Regions from separate parts of the Thermoanaerobacter brockii subsp. finnii Ako-1 genome, predicted to be linked through region 1. Evidence: a T-box and tRNA genes for the amino acid it is inferred to sense, from the RefSeq annotation. Region 1 holds a T-box; the other regions hold tRNA genes.

Region 1 (3,204 bases):
GTAACACTGGTAAATCTTCTTCTGGGACAGGGACTATGCCACAGCGTTCACAGTGAATAACAGGTATTGGAGCGCCCCAGTATCTCTGCCTTGAAACAAGCCAATCCCTCAATCTGTAATTTACTTTAAACTCTGCTCTACCTTCTTGTTTTAATTTTTCTACAATTTTTATCCTCGCTTCTTCTGATTTCAAACCTGCAAATTCTCCACTGTCTACAAGCACTCCATACTCATCAAAGGGTAGACTGTCCTCCACATCTCCAATTCCTTTTATCACTCTTTTTATAGGAAGGTTGTATTTTGTTGCAAACTCATAATCTCTTTTATCATGGGCAGGAACAGCCATGACACATCCTGTTCCATATGTTGCAAGGACATAGTCTGCTATCCAAATAGGGAGTTTCTCTCCCGTCAGAGGATGAATTGCGTATGCTCCTGTAAATACCCCTGTCTTTTCTTTTTCAGTAGACAACCTTTCAATCTCACTCTGTTTTCTCGCGTATTCTTTATACTCTTCAACAGCTTGTTTATATTCTTCTGTAGTAATTAAATCTACAATTTCGTGTTCTGGCGCAATAACTACATACGTCGCTCCATACAACGTGTCAGCTCTTGTAGTAAATACCTTAAATGTCAGGTCTTTTCCGGCTACTTTAAATTCTATCTCTGCTCCATCCGACTTTCCAATCCAATTTCTCTGCATTATTTTTGTCTTCTCAGGCCAATCAAGTTCATCCAGTTTTTCAAGGAGTTCTTCTGCATAAGCAGTTATCTTAAAAAACCACTGAGTCAAATCTTTCTTTGTAACTTCAGTGCCGCACCTTTCACATTTCCCATCTATAACTTGTTCGTTTGCAAGAACAGTTTGACAACTGGGACACCAATTCACTGGCGCTTTTTTTCTATAGGCAAGGCCTGCCTCAAAAAGCTTCAAGAAAATCCACTGCGTCCATTTGTAGTATTCCGGTAAGCAAGTTATTACTTCATAGTCCCAATCAAAAGTCGCCCCCATTTCTTTAAGCTGCTTTTCCATCGTCCTTATATTTTCCATGGTGGAATCATAAGGATGTATTCCCGTCTTTATGGCATAGTTTTCTGCAGGAAGTCCAAAAGCGTCAAATCCCATTGGATGAAAAACTTCCCATCCTTGCATTCTTTTCATTCTCGCCCAAGAATCAGTAGGTCCATAATTGTACCAATGTCCTACGTGAAGCTTGGCACCTGAAGGATAAGAAAACATCTCAAGGCAATAAAGCTTTTTATCTACATTTTTAGGATTAAACTTATAAAGTTTTGTCTCTTCCCATCTTTTTTGCCATTTTCTATCAATTTCAACCGAATACGCCATACCCTCCACCTCTGCATTAAATTTTATTATTTTTCTCTATTAAAAAAAGTCTTTCATCTTAAAGAGACGAAAGACTTCACTTCCGCGGTACCACTCTTGTTGGCATACGCCCACTCGAACCTGTAACGGCGGTAACCGTGTATACCTACTAAACTTCGGTATACCTACTCCGTGGCGAGTTTCAGCAGGAGAAGCTACCGTTTTGCACCAACCAACGGCTCTCTGAAAGCTTATCATGCTTACTACTCCACTTCATCGCATTTACAAATAGATTTGTACATTATTTTATTACAAAAGAAAAATAAATGCAATATCCTTTTAAACAATATTATTATAAATCAGACACAAGTTGATGGTACTTAGTAAAAAAGTTTCTATAGGTGAGAAAAGTAACACTAAAGCAAGAAATCGAAACTGTTGATGCCAGCATAAAAGTAACCATTATCTGGTACTTAACTGCATTAATAGGGTCTACCCCTCCTAATATTAAACCAGTCATCATTCCTGGAAGTTGCACGATGCCAAGAGTTTTCATGCTGTCAACTGTAGGAATCATTCCCGTCTTTATCGCTGTCTTTATCACTTTTTGAGCTGCTTGCCTTGAAGTTGCACCAAGTGACAAATACGCCTCTATTTCCTCTGACTTATTTTTTATTTCGTCTTTTAGCCTTGAAACAGCAAGTCCTGAGGCTACCATTGAATTTCCTACTATCATTCCTGATACAGGTATAACTTCCTGGGGTCTAAAATGTATATTTCCAAACAAAATGAGCAGAGAAATTGTAATCGCGGCACTTAAGGCAATTGAAAAAGTGATAAAATAAAAAACATTCGGTATGCCCTTCCCTCTCTTTGAAGCATTATTTCCAGCAACTACTATCATTAAAGCCACCATTGCCAAGGTAAATAAAGCATTATTTGCAGCAAATATGTAGTGTAAAATGTATCCCACTATTGTAAGCTGCACAACTGCTCTTATAGTACCTATAACTATTTCCTTTTCAATCCCCAGCTTTTGGTAATAAGAAACAAAAATTGATATTAGCACAAGACTTGACGCCAATGTCAAAGACAATACACTCATTTAACTTCCTCCTTTAACTTACCTTGTATAAACAATTTTGTAATTTCATTTTGGGGATTTGTAAAAAAATCATAAGTTTTAGCATATTCTATTAATTGCCCTTTGTTAAGCAGTGCTGTGTAATCTCCAATGCGCTTAGCCTGTTCCATGTTGTGAGTTATCCAAATAATCGTCAAATTCATTTTTTCTTTTAGGTTAAATATCAATTTCTCTACTATTTCTGTAAAAGTAGGGTCAAGGGCTGAAGTAGGTTCATCAAGTAAAAGAGCTTCAGGATTATTTGCAAGAGTTCTCGCTATAGAAACTCTTTGCTGTTCCCCTCCTGATAAATTTTTCACATTCCTTGTAGCATACTCACTATTCAATCCTACAATGCTCAAATAATACTCCACATTGACATTTTTTTCGCCTTTAAGCATTGGACCATACTCAATATTCTCTTTTACTGTCCCTTCAAAAAGATGAGGCTGCTGAAAAACCATTCCAACTCTCCTTCTTAAGTCTATCACATCTATTGTTTTAATATCCACATCGTCTATTAAAATACTGCCATGGGTTGGATCTATCAATCGGTTTATCAGTTTAATCAGCGTCGATTTTCCAGCTCCAGAAGGGCCGACAATAGTATGTATTGCTCCACCTTCAAACTTTACAGAAATGTTTTTTAATATCTCTTTTCCAAAACTATTGTAGCTTACCTCTTTAAATTCTATTTTATTCACATAAATCACCTCTATTGTAACAACTGTTACATTTATATTTAAATTGTATC
Region 2 (3,204 bases), 950 kb from region 1:
TGATAAAATAGATGGAAAGGGGTATAAAGCTTACAAAGACCTTGAAGGAGAATATGAGTTTGAAAAATTTATACTGTATATTGACCATGTTCAGGGAGACCCTTTTGCACCTCCTTCAAGGATAAGGGTTAAAGTGCCTCAAAATATAGCTGATTTTGAGTTTTCCATGTATAACAATCCCTCAAGGCAAGTTGCTTTAGAAGATTTTTTGACAAGGTCAGTTTTTGAAGTTATAAAAAGGTTGCCTTCTTTAAAAGGTACAGGACATAGTGGGGATATTTACATAGACAAAGGTGGTCAACAAATAATTAAAAGAAGTGCAATGGTAGTTAACAAAGATTATGTAGAAGCAAGATTGAGCATAGGACTTCCTGCTTTTGGTAGACGAATAAATAGCAGTGGTGCCCAAAGAATATTTCTTGAATTTTTACCTCAAATTGTAGAAAAAAGTCTTTTAAAAAAGAGCCTCGACGTACAAGATATATGGCTATGGGTTGAGACAGTGGAAGACCAAGATTACCTTAGAAGTCAACTAAAAGAGAGAGGGCTTGTGGCTTTTGTGGCTGATGGTGCGATTCTTCCTAGAGAAAGCGGCATAAGTGATAGACCTTTAAAAGGCGGTAATGTAGTACCTTTTGAGTCGCCGGATAGCTTGAGGATTAAGTTTCAACTTCCAAATCGAGGAGAGATAACGGGGATGGGAATACCCGAAGGAGTTACGCTTATTGTGGGCGGCGGTTATCACGGCAAGTCTACCTTGTTACAAGCTATTCAAAAAGGGGTATACAATCACATACCAGGTGATGGCAGAGAGTTTGTTATAACTGTAGCTGATGCAGTAAAAATAAGAGCAGAGGATGGCAGAAGGATAGAAAAAGTAGACATAAGTCCTTTTATAAATAATTTGCCAAATAACGTAGATACCACAAGGTTTACTACCGAAAATGCCAGTGGCAGTACTTCTCAAGCAGCAAATATTATTGAGGCGATAGAAATAGGCACTAGCTTACTGCTTTTGGACGAAGATACTTCAGCTACTAATTTTATGATAAGGGATGCGAGGATGCAAAAACTGATTGCAAAAAAAGAAGAACCTATAACTCCTTTTATTGATAGAGTAAAACAGCTATATAAAGATAATGGCATTTCTACGATTTTAGTTATGGGTGGCAGTGGAGATTATTTTGATGTTGCAAATTGCGTAATTAAAATGCACAACTATAGACCTTATGATGTGACACAAGAGGCAAAGAAAATTGCTGAACAATTTAAAACAAATAGGGAAGTTGAGGGAAATAATGAGCCTATAGTTATAAAACCAAGAATTCCTCTTAAAAAAGGGCTTGAGGTAAAAGGCAAAAAGATAAAGTCAAAAGATGAGGATACTATTAGATTTGGATACCAAGAAATCGAATTGGATTATGTGGAACAATTAGTAGACAAAAGTCAAACAAATGCAATAGGGGAGATAATACGCTATATTGCTAGTAAATATGTAGATGAAAAAAGCAGTATAAAGGAAATATTAAAAAAGGTATATAAGGATATATACGAAAAAGGACTGGACGAGGTATCTTCTTTTTATGGTAAGCATCCGGGCAATTTGGCATTGCCAAGACTTCAGGAAGTAGCTGCTGCATTAAATAGGTTGCGAAGCTTTACTGTAAAATAAAAATAACCTCCCCAGCAACACCGAACTCGCTTGAGGAGGCTAATCCTTCATTTCTAATTGGTGCCGAAGGTGGGAGTCGAACCCACACGGGGTGTGAGCCCCACTGGATTTTGAGTCCAGCGCGTCTGCCAATTCCACCACTTCGGCGAGTTATTACATTTGATATATTATCACAGGTCAGTAAAAAATTCAATACCCTTTTTATATTTTTGTGTAGGTGTTTTTATTTGTAATCTATTCAAATTCGACATTATTTTTTAAAAGCCTTCTTATTTTCAACATATGGAAGAATTTTCTACGGAGATTTTTTTAAAAAAAGCAGGATTTTTAATGATTAGTGTAGAATATTAGGTTATGTAAAGAACGCAGGAATACTTAGTAAAGTATTTTAAAAAGATGACGATATAACTTATTGGATTGGTGTCTCTTACTTTATATACATAATCTAAAAAAACGTAATTTTTAATGTCTTCCTAAGTTGAAACACTTGGGAAGAAGGGAGAGGAGAAGCTATAATGAATAACAAAAAAGTAATTAGCGTTTTACTTTCTTCAACTTTAGTTTTGTCATTAGCTAATAGTGCTTATGCTGCTACAATTTTAAAGTATGGAATGCGCAGCCCAGAAGTTAGGCATCTACAGCAAAATCTCAATAAGGCAGGTTACTTTGTTACTGCTAATCCTACTGATTATTTTGGACCAGCTACTAAGAATGCTGTTATGCGTTTGCAGAAGGATTATAATTTAGTACCGGATGGTATTTATGGGCCGTTAACAGAAAAAGCTCTTATGGATAAATTAAATGCTATTTCTAAGGCAACAACTCAAACTTCTAATACTTCACTGCAAACTCAAAGTACAGTGACAAGGACTTTGAAGTATGGAATGCAAGGGAACGATGTAAAAGAGCTTCAAAATGCTCTTGCAAAATTAGGATATTTTAATACTACACCGACAGGCTATTTTGGTTCGATAACACGGGATGCAGTTATAAAATTTCAAAAGGCAAATAATTTGACTCCGGATGGAATTGTGGGACCTCTCACACAAAAAGCTATTTCGGAGAAGTTAAATGTAAGTTTACCTTCCAGAGGAGATGTAAATAGAAGTACTAACACGACACAGAACTCCAGCAATTCAAACCAAACTCAAAGTACAGTGACAAGGACTTTGAAGTATGGAATGCAAGGGAACGATGTAAAAGAGCTTCAAAATGCTCTTGCAAAATTAGGATATTTTAATACTACACCGACAGGCTATTTTGGTTCGATAACACGGGATGCAGTTATAAAATTTCAAAAGGCAAATAATTTGACTCCGGATGGAATTGTGGGACCTCTCACACAAAAAGCAATACAAGGTTTATTGGCTGGAAAAGACCAGCAAGCATCTCAACCTACAGACTCACCAAAAATTCAGTATCCCAGTGGGTTTTCAAGGAATATGAAAAAAGGGGATACTGGCGATGATGTAAAATTATTACAAACATTACTTAAGGAAATAGGCTATTATACAAAAGATATTACAGGAACT
Region 3 (3,204 bases), 320 kb from region 1:
AGTGGATATAGCTTTGGCAGTAGATGCAGATGGAGTTCACGTTGGACAGGAGGATTTGCCGGCAGATATTGTAAGAAAAATAATAGGTCGTGATAAAATAGTAGGGGTATCAGCGAGAACAGTGGAAGAAGCTTTAAAGGCACAAAGGGATGGAGCGGATTATTTAGGGGTAGGTGCGGTGTTTAAGACTCCAACAAAGCCGGAGGCAGAAGCCATTGGAATAGAAGGGTTAAAAAAAATAAAAGAGGCTGTTACTATTCCAGTCGTTGCAATAGGAGGTATAACGAAGGATAATGCTTATGAAGTCATGTTAAAGTCAGGAGCAGATGGGATATCCTCAGTTTCAGCTGTATTTTATGGGGATATAGAAAACAATACAAGAAAACTCTTGGAGGTTATAAAAAAAGCGATAAATGATAGGAGGATTTGAAATGAAAAAAGAATTGTTGAAAATTTTAAGAGAGAAAAAACCTTTAGTTCACCATATTACAAATATAGTTACTGTCAATGATTGTGCTAATATAACACTGGCTATAGGAGCATTGCCAGTCATGGCACATGCCTTGGAAGAAGTAGAAGAAATGGTAAGTGCAGCAGATGCTTTAGTTTTAAATATAGGCACTCTTACAAATGAACAAGTAGAAGCGATGATAAAGGCAGGAAAGGCTGCAAATAGACTTAAAGTACCAGTTATATTAGACCCTGTTGGAGCGGGAGCTACGAAGCTTAGGACACAAAGCTCAAAAAAGATATTAGAAGAGGTAAAAATTTCTGTGATAAAAGGGAATAGTGCTGAGATTTCAATACTTGCAGGCAAAGGTGGGAAGATACGCGGTGTAGAATCTCAAAGCGGAGCAGATGATATTTCTGAAGCTGCAAAAGATTTAGCAAACGCGTACAACGTTGTAGTAGCAGTGTCAGGTGTTACTGACATAATTACTGATGGAAAAAGAATTGCGTATGTAAAAAATGGGCATCCTATGATGGGCACTGTTACTGGCACAGGTTGTATGCTTACCTCTGTAGTAGCGAGCTTCTGCGGAGTATGTGAAGATTATTTTGCAGCTACAGTAGAAGCTTTTGTAGCTTTTGGAATAGCAGGTGAAAGAGCCGCTCAAAGCAGCAATGTCAAAGGGCCCGGCAGTTTTAAAGTGACATTTTTTGATGAGATATATAATCTCACGCCGGAGATAATAGAAAAAGATAAGAAGGTGGAGTATGAATAAAATACATCGTATGGTTTTTATGGCACTTATTATTGCTATAGGCACCTTTGCTTCTCAATATGTATGGTTTAGTGTAGGTGCTGCCAAAGTTACACCTGTTCAACATGCTATTAATGTTATTTCAGCAGTTTTTTTGGGCCCTTGGGGAGCGTTAGAAGTAGCTTTTATTATAGGACTTTTGAGGAACATCCTTGGTGTTGGATCGCTTTTGGCATTTCCAGGAGGAATGGTTGGTGCGTTCATTGCTGGATATCTTTATAGATTTACACGTAAATTTTATTTTGCCTCTATAGGAGAAGTTATAGGTACAGGCATTATAGGGGCTTTGCTTTCTTATCCTATAGCTAAGTATATACTTGGAAGTTCCGGTGCGGCTTTTATGTTTGTCATTCCATTTTCGCTTTCCAGTACAATAGGCTCGGTTATAGGATATGTAGTGGTATTGGTTTTAGGAAAATATAAGAAGTTGGATTATAGCAATTAAATATACTAATACAAAAACTGTATTATTAAAAAACATCCATTTGCAATAGCACTCTTGACATGGCAATAAATCTCTGATAAAATTACTTTGCACAGATTCTTACTCTATGGTTCGAGTTCCTAATGGTGCACCATATTAATATGCGGGCATGGCGGAATTGGCAGACGCGCCAGACTTAGGATCTGGTGTCTTTCGACGTGGGGGTTCAAGTCCCTTTGCCCGCACCAATAAAAATTTTAAGGAAGAAAAATATATATTTGACAGAAAAATAATGCAGTAAGCATTATTTTTTTTGCATAAAATTACAACAACTTGAGTTTGATTCACCGTTTTTTTATGTTATAATATTATAAGTTTAGAAGACTTTATACGAAAGAAAGAGAATAGGAGGATTTGCTTAATGGGTGTGAGTCTTAAAAAATTAGAGAAAAGTGTTGCGACGATTGAACTTACAATACCGAGTGAAAAATTTGAAGAGGGTTTAAATTTTGCTTTTAAAAAGAATGCATCTAAATTTAATGTACCCGGCTTTAGAAGAGGAAAGGCTCCGAGAGTAATTGTAGAAAGATATTATGGTGAAGGAGTCCTTTATGAAGATGCTGTAGAGTATGTTTTTGATGAGGCGTATAAGGAAGCTCTTAAAACGTTTAATTTAGAACCTGTTGATTACCCAGATATTAATATTTTACAAATTGGGAAAGGGAAAGATTTGATTTTAGAGGCAACAGTACCTGTAATGCCTGAAGTAGAATTAGGTGAATATAAAGGCATAGAAATTGAAAAAATAGAGTATAATGTGTACGATGGGGATGTAGAATACGAATTAGAAAAATTAAGACAGCAAAATGCGAGGATTGTGCCTGTAGAAGGAAGACCGGCTGAGAGCGGAGATATTGCTGTAATAGATTTTGAAGGATTTATTGATGGTAAGCCTTTTGAAGGCGGTAAAGCTGAAAATTATGAATTAGAATTAGGTAGCAATACTTTTATTCCCGGGTTTGAGGACCAAATAATAGGCCACAATGTAAATGAGACTTTTGATGTAAATATTACTTTTCCTGAAGATTATAGAGTAGAAGAATTAAGAGGCAAATCAGCTGTTTTTAAAGTCACTCTTAAGGCTTTAAATAAAAAAGAACTGCCAGAGTTAGACGATGAATTTGCAAAAGATGTAAGTGAATTTGAAACGTTAGATGAATTAAAAGCTGATATAAGGAAGAAATTAGAAGAAAAAAATAGGGTAGAAGCAGAAAATGAAATGAAAGAGAAAGCAGTAATGAAAGTTGTAGAAAACGCAAAAGTTGATATACCAGATGTTATGGTGGAAAGGCAAATAGATATTTCTTTGAGGGATTTAGATTATAATTTGAGATATCAAGGTTTAGATTTAAATAGCTATTTATCAATTACAGGGAAGACTTTAGAAAATTTAAGAAAAGAGATGTGGGATGGAGCTTTAAATAGAGTAAAAACTCAACTTGTCATAGACAAAAT
Region 4 (3,204 bases), 510 kb from region 1:
CATTTTTAATACTCGCTCTACTTCACCGCTAAAATCTGCATGTCCTGGGGTATCCACTATATTTATTTTCACATCTTTATATCTAACAGCAGTATTTTTGGCAAGAATTGTTATGCCTCTTTCTCTTTCTAAATCGTTAAAATCCAAAATCCTTTCCTCAACTTTTTCATTTGCCCTAAAAATACCGCTTTGTTTAAGCATAGCATCAACCAAAGTAGTTTTTCCATGATCAACATGAGCAATAATGGCTATATTTCTTACATCTTCTCTTACATATTTCATAAGGTATCTCCTTCCATAAAATAGGCTATATCGCGTATACAGTATTATATGATATATCAAGGAATAAAAATAGTCAATATAAAAAAGAGCACTCCTTGGAGTACTCTTTTTTTATGCTTATCTTATAACGCGTCGTGCTGTAGTATAATGGTCTTTATAATATCCCGAAGTTATATTACTTATTATCACTTTTCCAGCCCCTGAAGAGCTGTGTATAAACTCACCATTGCCTATATATATTCCTGAGTGATTTATCACACTACTTCCCAAAGTTTTAAAAAATACCAAATCTCCTGGTTGAAGGTTGCTATAACTTACATATTCTTCTACAGTAGATTGGTCCTTCGCCGTTCTTGGTAAATTAATATCAAAATTCTTAAAAACATATTGAACAAAACCGGAACAATCAAACCCTGCAGGAGATGAACCTCCATACACATACTTGGTTCCCAAAAGAGATTTAGCAAATTCTATAAGCTTGTTTACCACACTTCTATCTACGTCTCCTCTTGATACAATCGTTTGTGTTCCTACTGATAAATATTGGCCATATATCCAACCTTCTCTTCCATCTGAAAGCCTTATATTGTACCATCCATTTTGATTTCCTAATACATCCACTTTTGTATTTTTTGTAACTTGTGCTATCACATTGGCAGATATATTACCTGCACTTCTCACATTTACTACACTACCTGTTACTATGCCAACAGCTATTGGTGTTCTATTAACACTTCCTCTTGATACAGTAGTATCTACACTTTTTACTGCTAAATATTGACTGTAAATCCATCCTTCTTTGTTGTTAGAAAGTCTTACTTTGTACCAATCATTTTGCTTTCCTAAAACATCTACTACAGTATTTTTTGCAAGTTGTGTTATTATGCTTGCAGATAAACTGGCTGCACTTCTTACGTTCACTCTACTACCGGTCACAGTACCAACTCCTGTTACCGGTGCATTTTGGCCATTAACTAATGCTAAATACTCTCCAAAAACCCAACCTTCTTTTCCATCTGAAAGCTTAATCTTGTACCATCCATTTTGCTGATCTAACACAGTCACAGTATCATTTAAATTTAGCCGTGTAATAATGCTTCCTGATAAACTGCCCTGCGTTCGTACATTTACATAATTTCCCGTAATCTTTCCAACTCCCAATCCTTCTGCAAACGCTGGGTTCAAAAAAGAACTACCAATCAGCGTCGCGCCAAACACAGAAATTCCAAAAATCATCTTTCCTATTCGCTGATCCACTGCAAATCTCCTTCCTTTATTGCCTCCGGAGTTAGCTGTCGGGTGCGGGACAGAAGGTATCCCTACTGCAGCTTCACTGCAGATTAACCCCAAAAAGCGGTTCCTCCGTACCTTTCGGATTCGGCAAGATTGCATATTTTGTCCTTTTGTCTTATCTTATCATATCCTACAGTCAAAGTCAATGTTTACATTACATTTTCTTAAACTTTTTAATCTTTTTTTAATATATTTTATAAAAAATTAATAATTTGTGTGACAAAAAAATAAAAGGCTTAACGCCTCTTTTCTCTTTTATTTATGGTGCGGATTTATTTATGGTGCGGAGGGTGGGACTTGAACCCACACGGGAAACCCCATACGCCCCTCAAACGTACGCGTCTGCCAGTTCCGCCACCACCGCACGCTTTTTTAATTTCGTCACACTATGAATTATATAATCTTTTTAGGTCAGTGTCAATACCTATTTTTTAATACTACTTTTTTATATACCATTTTTCTATATTGTCGAAAACATTAAATCCAGTAGGGTCCACACCTTTTACATTGTCATATGCCATAACTGCTCCTTCAATATAGAAAAGGCCAATTATAGGTTGTTCCTCTAAAAAAACTTGTTCCAAAACTTGATAATCTGCTTTTAAAGAATTTTCTTCTAAATCATAAAAAATTCTACTATATATTTCATCAACTTTAGAATTACTATAACCCATAAAATTATCTTTGCCTTTTGTCATAAACATCGCAGACATATCTTGATTATAACTTAAATTCCACTCCATTAGCACCAAATCAAACTTACCCGAATACACAGAACTTAGTAAATTATCCCAATCTTTTGGTACAATTTTTATTTCAATTCCTATGCTTTTTAAATTATTCTTTATAATTTGAGCAGTCTTAATTAAATAAGGATTATTTACATTTACTATCAAATCAAATTTAAGTTGATAAGTTCCATTGTTCCTTATCCCTTTAACTAAATTCCAACCATTTTCCTCTAATATTTTATTTGCCTCTTTTATATCGTAATTATGAGCTACTATTTTACTACTATAAAGCCATGAATCAGGGCGGACTGGAATGCATGACTTTAACCCATGACCAAAATATACATCTCTCAAAATTTTGTCAGTATCTATTCCATAACACATCGCTTTCCTGACATTTGAATCTTTCAACGCTGGATTTTGATAATTAGGAGCCATAAATACATAATCTTGCATAACGTATTTATAAATATTTACATTTGAAAGCTCTTTGTATTTATCCCAGTCTATGTCACTTAAAAAAGTAAAATCTGCTTCTTTGCTTTGAAAAGATGTTATCATGGCATTTTCATTAGGCACAATTTTAAATACTATATTATCTATATAGGGTTTGTCGCCTCTATAATAAGGATTTTTTTCAAAAATAACCTCTCTGCTAACACTGTAAGAAGATATCTTATATGGTCCTGTACCAATAGGTACGATGTCTTTATTTAAAATATCTTCCTTGCTCTTGTATTGGTGCTCGGCTAAAATAGGAAAAGTAAATAAAGCTATTGGATTTGCAGCAGGTTTATTTAAAACAACTTCAAATTCATAATCACCGTTTGTCTTATAAGAGGAGAGATAGTTAATGAGAATGTCCTTATAAGGGCTTTTTACCTCCTTACTTTTAAAA

Evidence for each region. The T-box of region 1 lies ahead of leuS (leucine--tRNA ligase). A T-box ahead of a tRNA ligase gene usually reads a tRNA of that ligase, here a tRNA-Leu.
Region 2: it encodes a tRNA-Leu, which carries the amino acid that the T-box ahead of leuS (leucine--tRNA ligase) is inferred to sense. The anticodon was not compared.
Region 3: it encodes a tRNA-Leu, which carries the amino acid that the T-box ahead of leuS (leucine--tRNA ligase) is inferred to sense. The anticodon was not compared.
Region 4: it encodes a tRNA-Leu, which carries the amino acid that the T-box ahead of leuS (leucine--tRNA ligase) is inferred to sense. The anticodon was not compared.

What each region holds. Positions count from the first base shown of each region.
Region 1 covers NC_014964.1:2,002,807-2,006,010, forward strand. Annotated here, with positions in the region: gene leuS (leucine--tRNA ligase) at 1-1,348, opposite strand, end outside; T-box leader at 1,408-1,613, opposite strand; gene THEBR_RS09950 (ABC transporter permease) at 1,680-2,432, opposite strand; gene THEBR_RS09955 (ABC transporter ATP-binding protein) at 2,429-3,154, opposite strand.
Region 2 covers NC_014964.1:1,056,867-1,060,070, forward strand. Annotated here, with positions in the region: gene THEBR_RS05090 (ABC-ATPase domain-containing protein) at 1-1,672, shown strand, start outside; tRNA gene THEBR_RS05095 (tRNA-Leu) at 1,731-1,819, opposite strand; gene THEBR_RS12775 (peptidoglycan-binding protein) at 2,188-3,204, shown strand, end outside.
Region 3 covers NC_014964.1:1,679,191-1,682,394, reverse strand. Annotated here, with positions in the region: gene thiE (thiamine phosphate synthase) at 1-430, shown strand, start outside; gene thiM (hydroxyethylthiazole kinase) at 432-1,226, shown strand; gene thiW (energy coupling factor transporter S component ThiW) at 1,219-1,710, shown strand; tRNA gene THEBR_RS08375 (tRNA-Leu) at 1,853-1,937, shown strand; gene tig (trigger factor) at 2,111-3,204, shown strand, end outside.
Region 4 covers NC_014964.1:1,494,041-1,497,244, forward strand. Annotated here, with positions in the region: gene typA (translational GTPase TypA) at 1-282, opposite strand, end outside; gene THEBR_RS07465 (C40 family peptidase) at 400-1,539, opposite strand; cyclic di-AMP (ydaO/yuaA leader) riboswitch at 1,545-1,675, opposite strand; tRNA gene THEBR_RS07470 (tRNA-Leu) at 1,855-1,939, opposite strand; gene THEBR_RS07475 (peptide ABC transporter substrate-binding protein) at 2,013-3,204, opposite strand, start outside.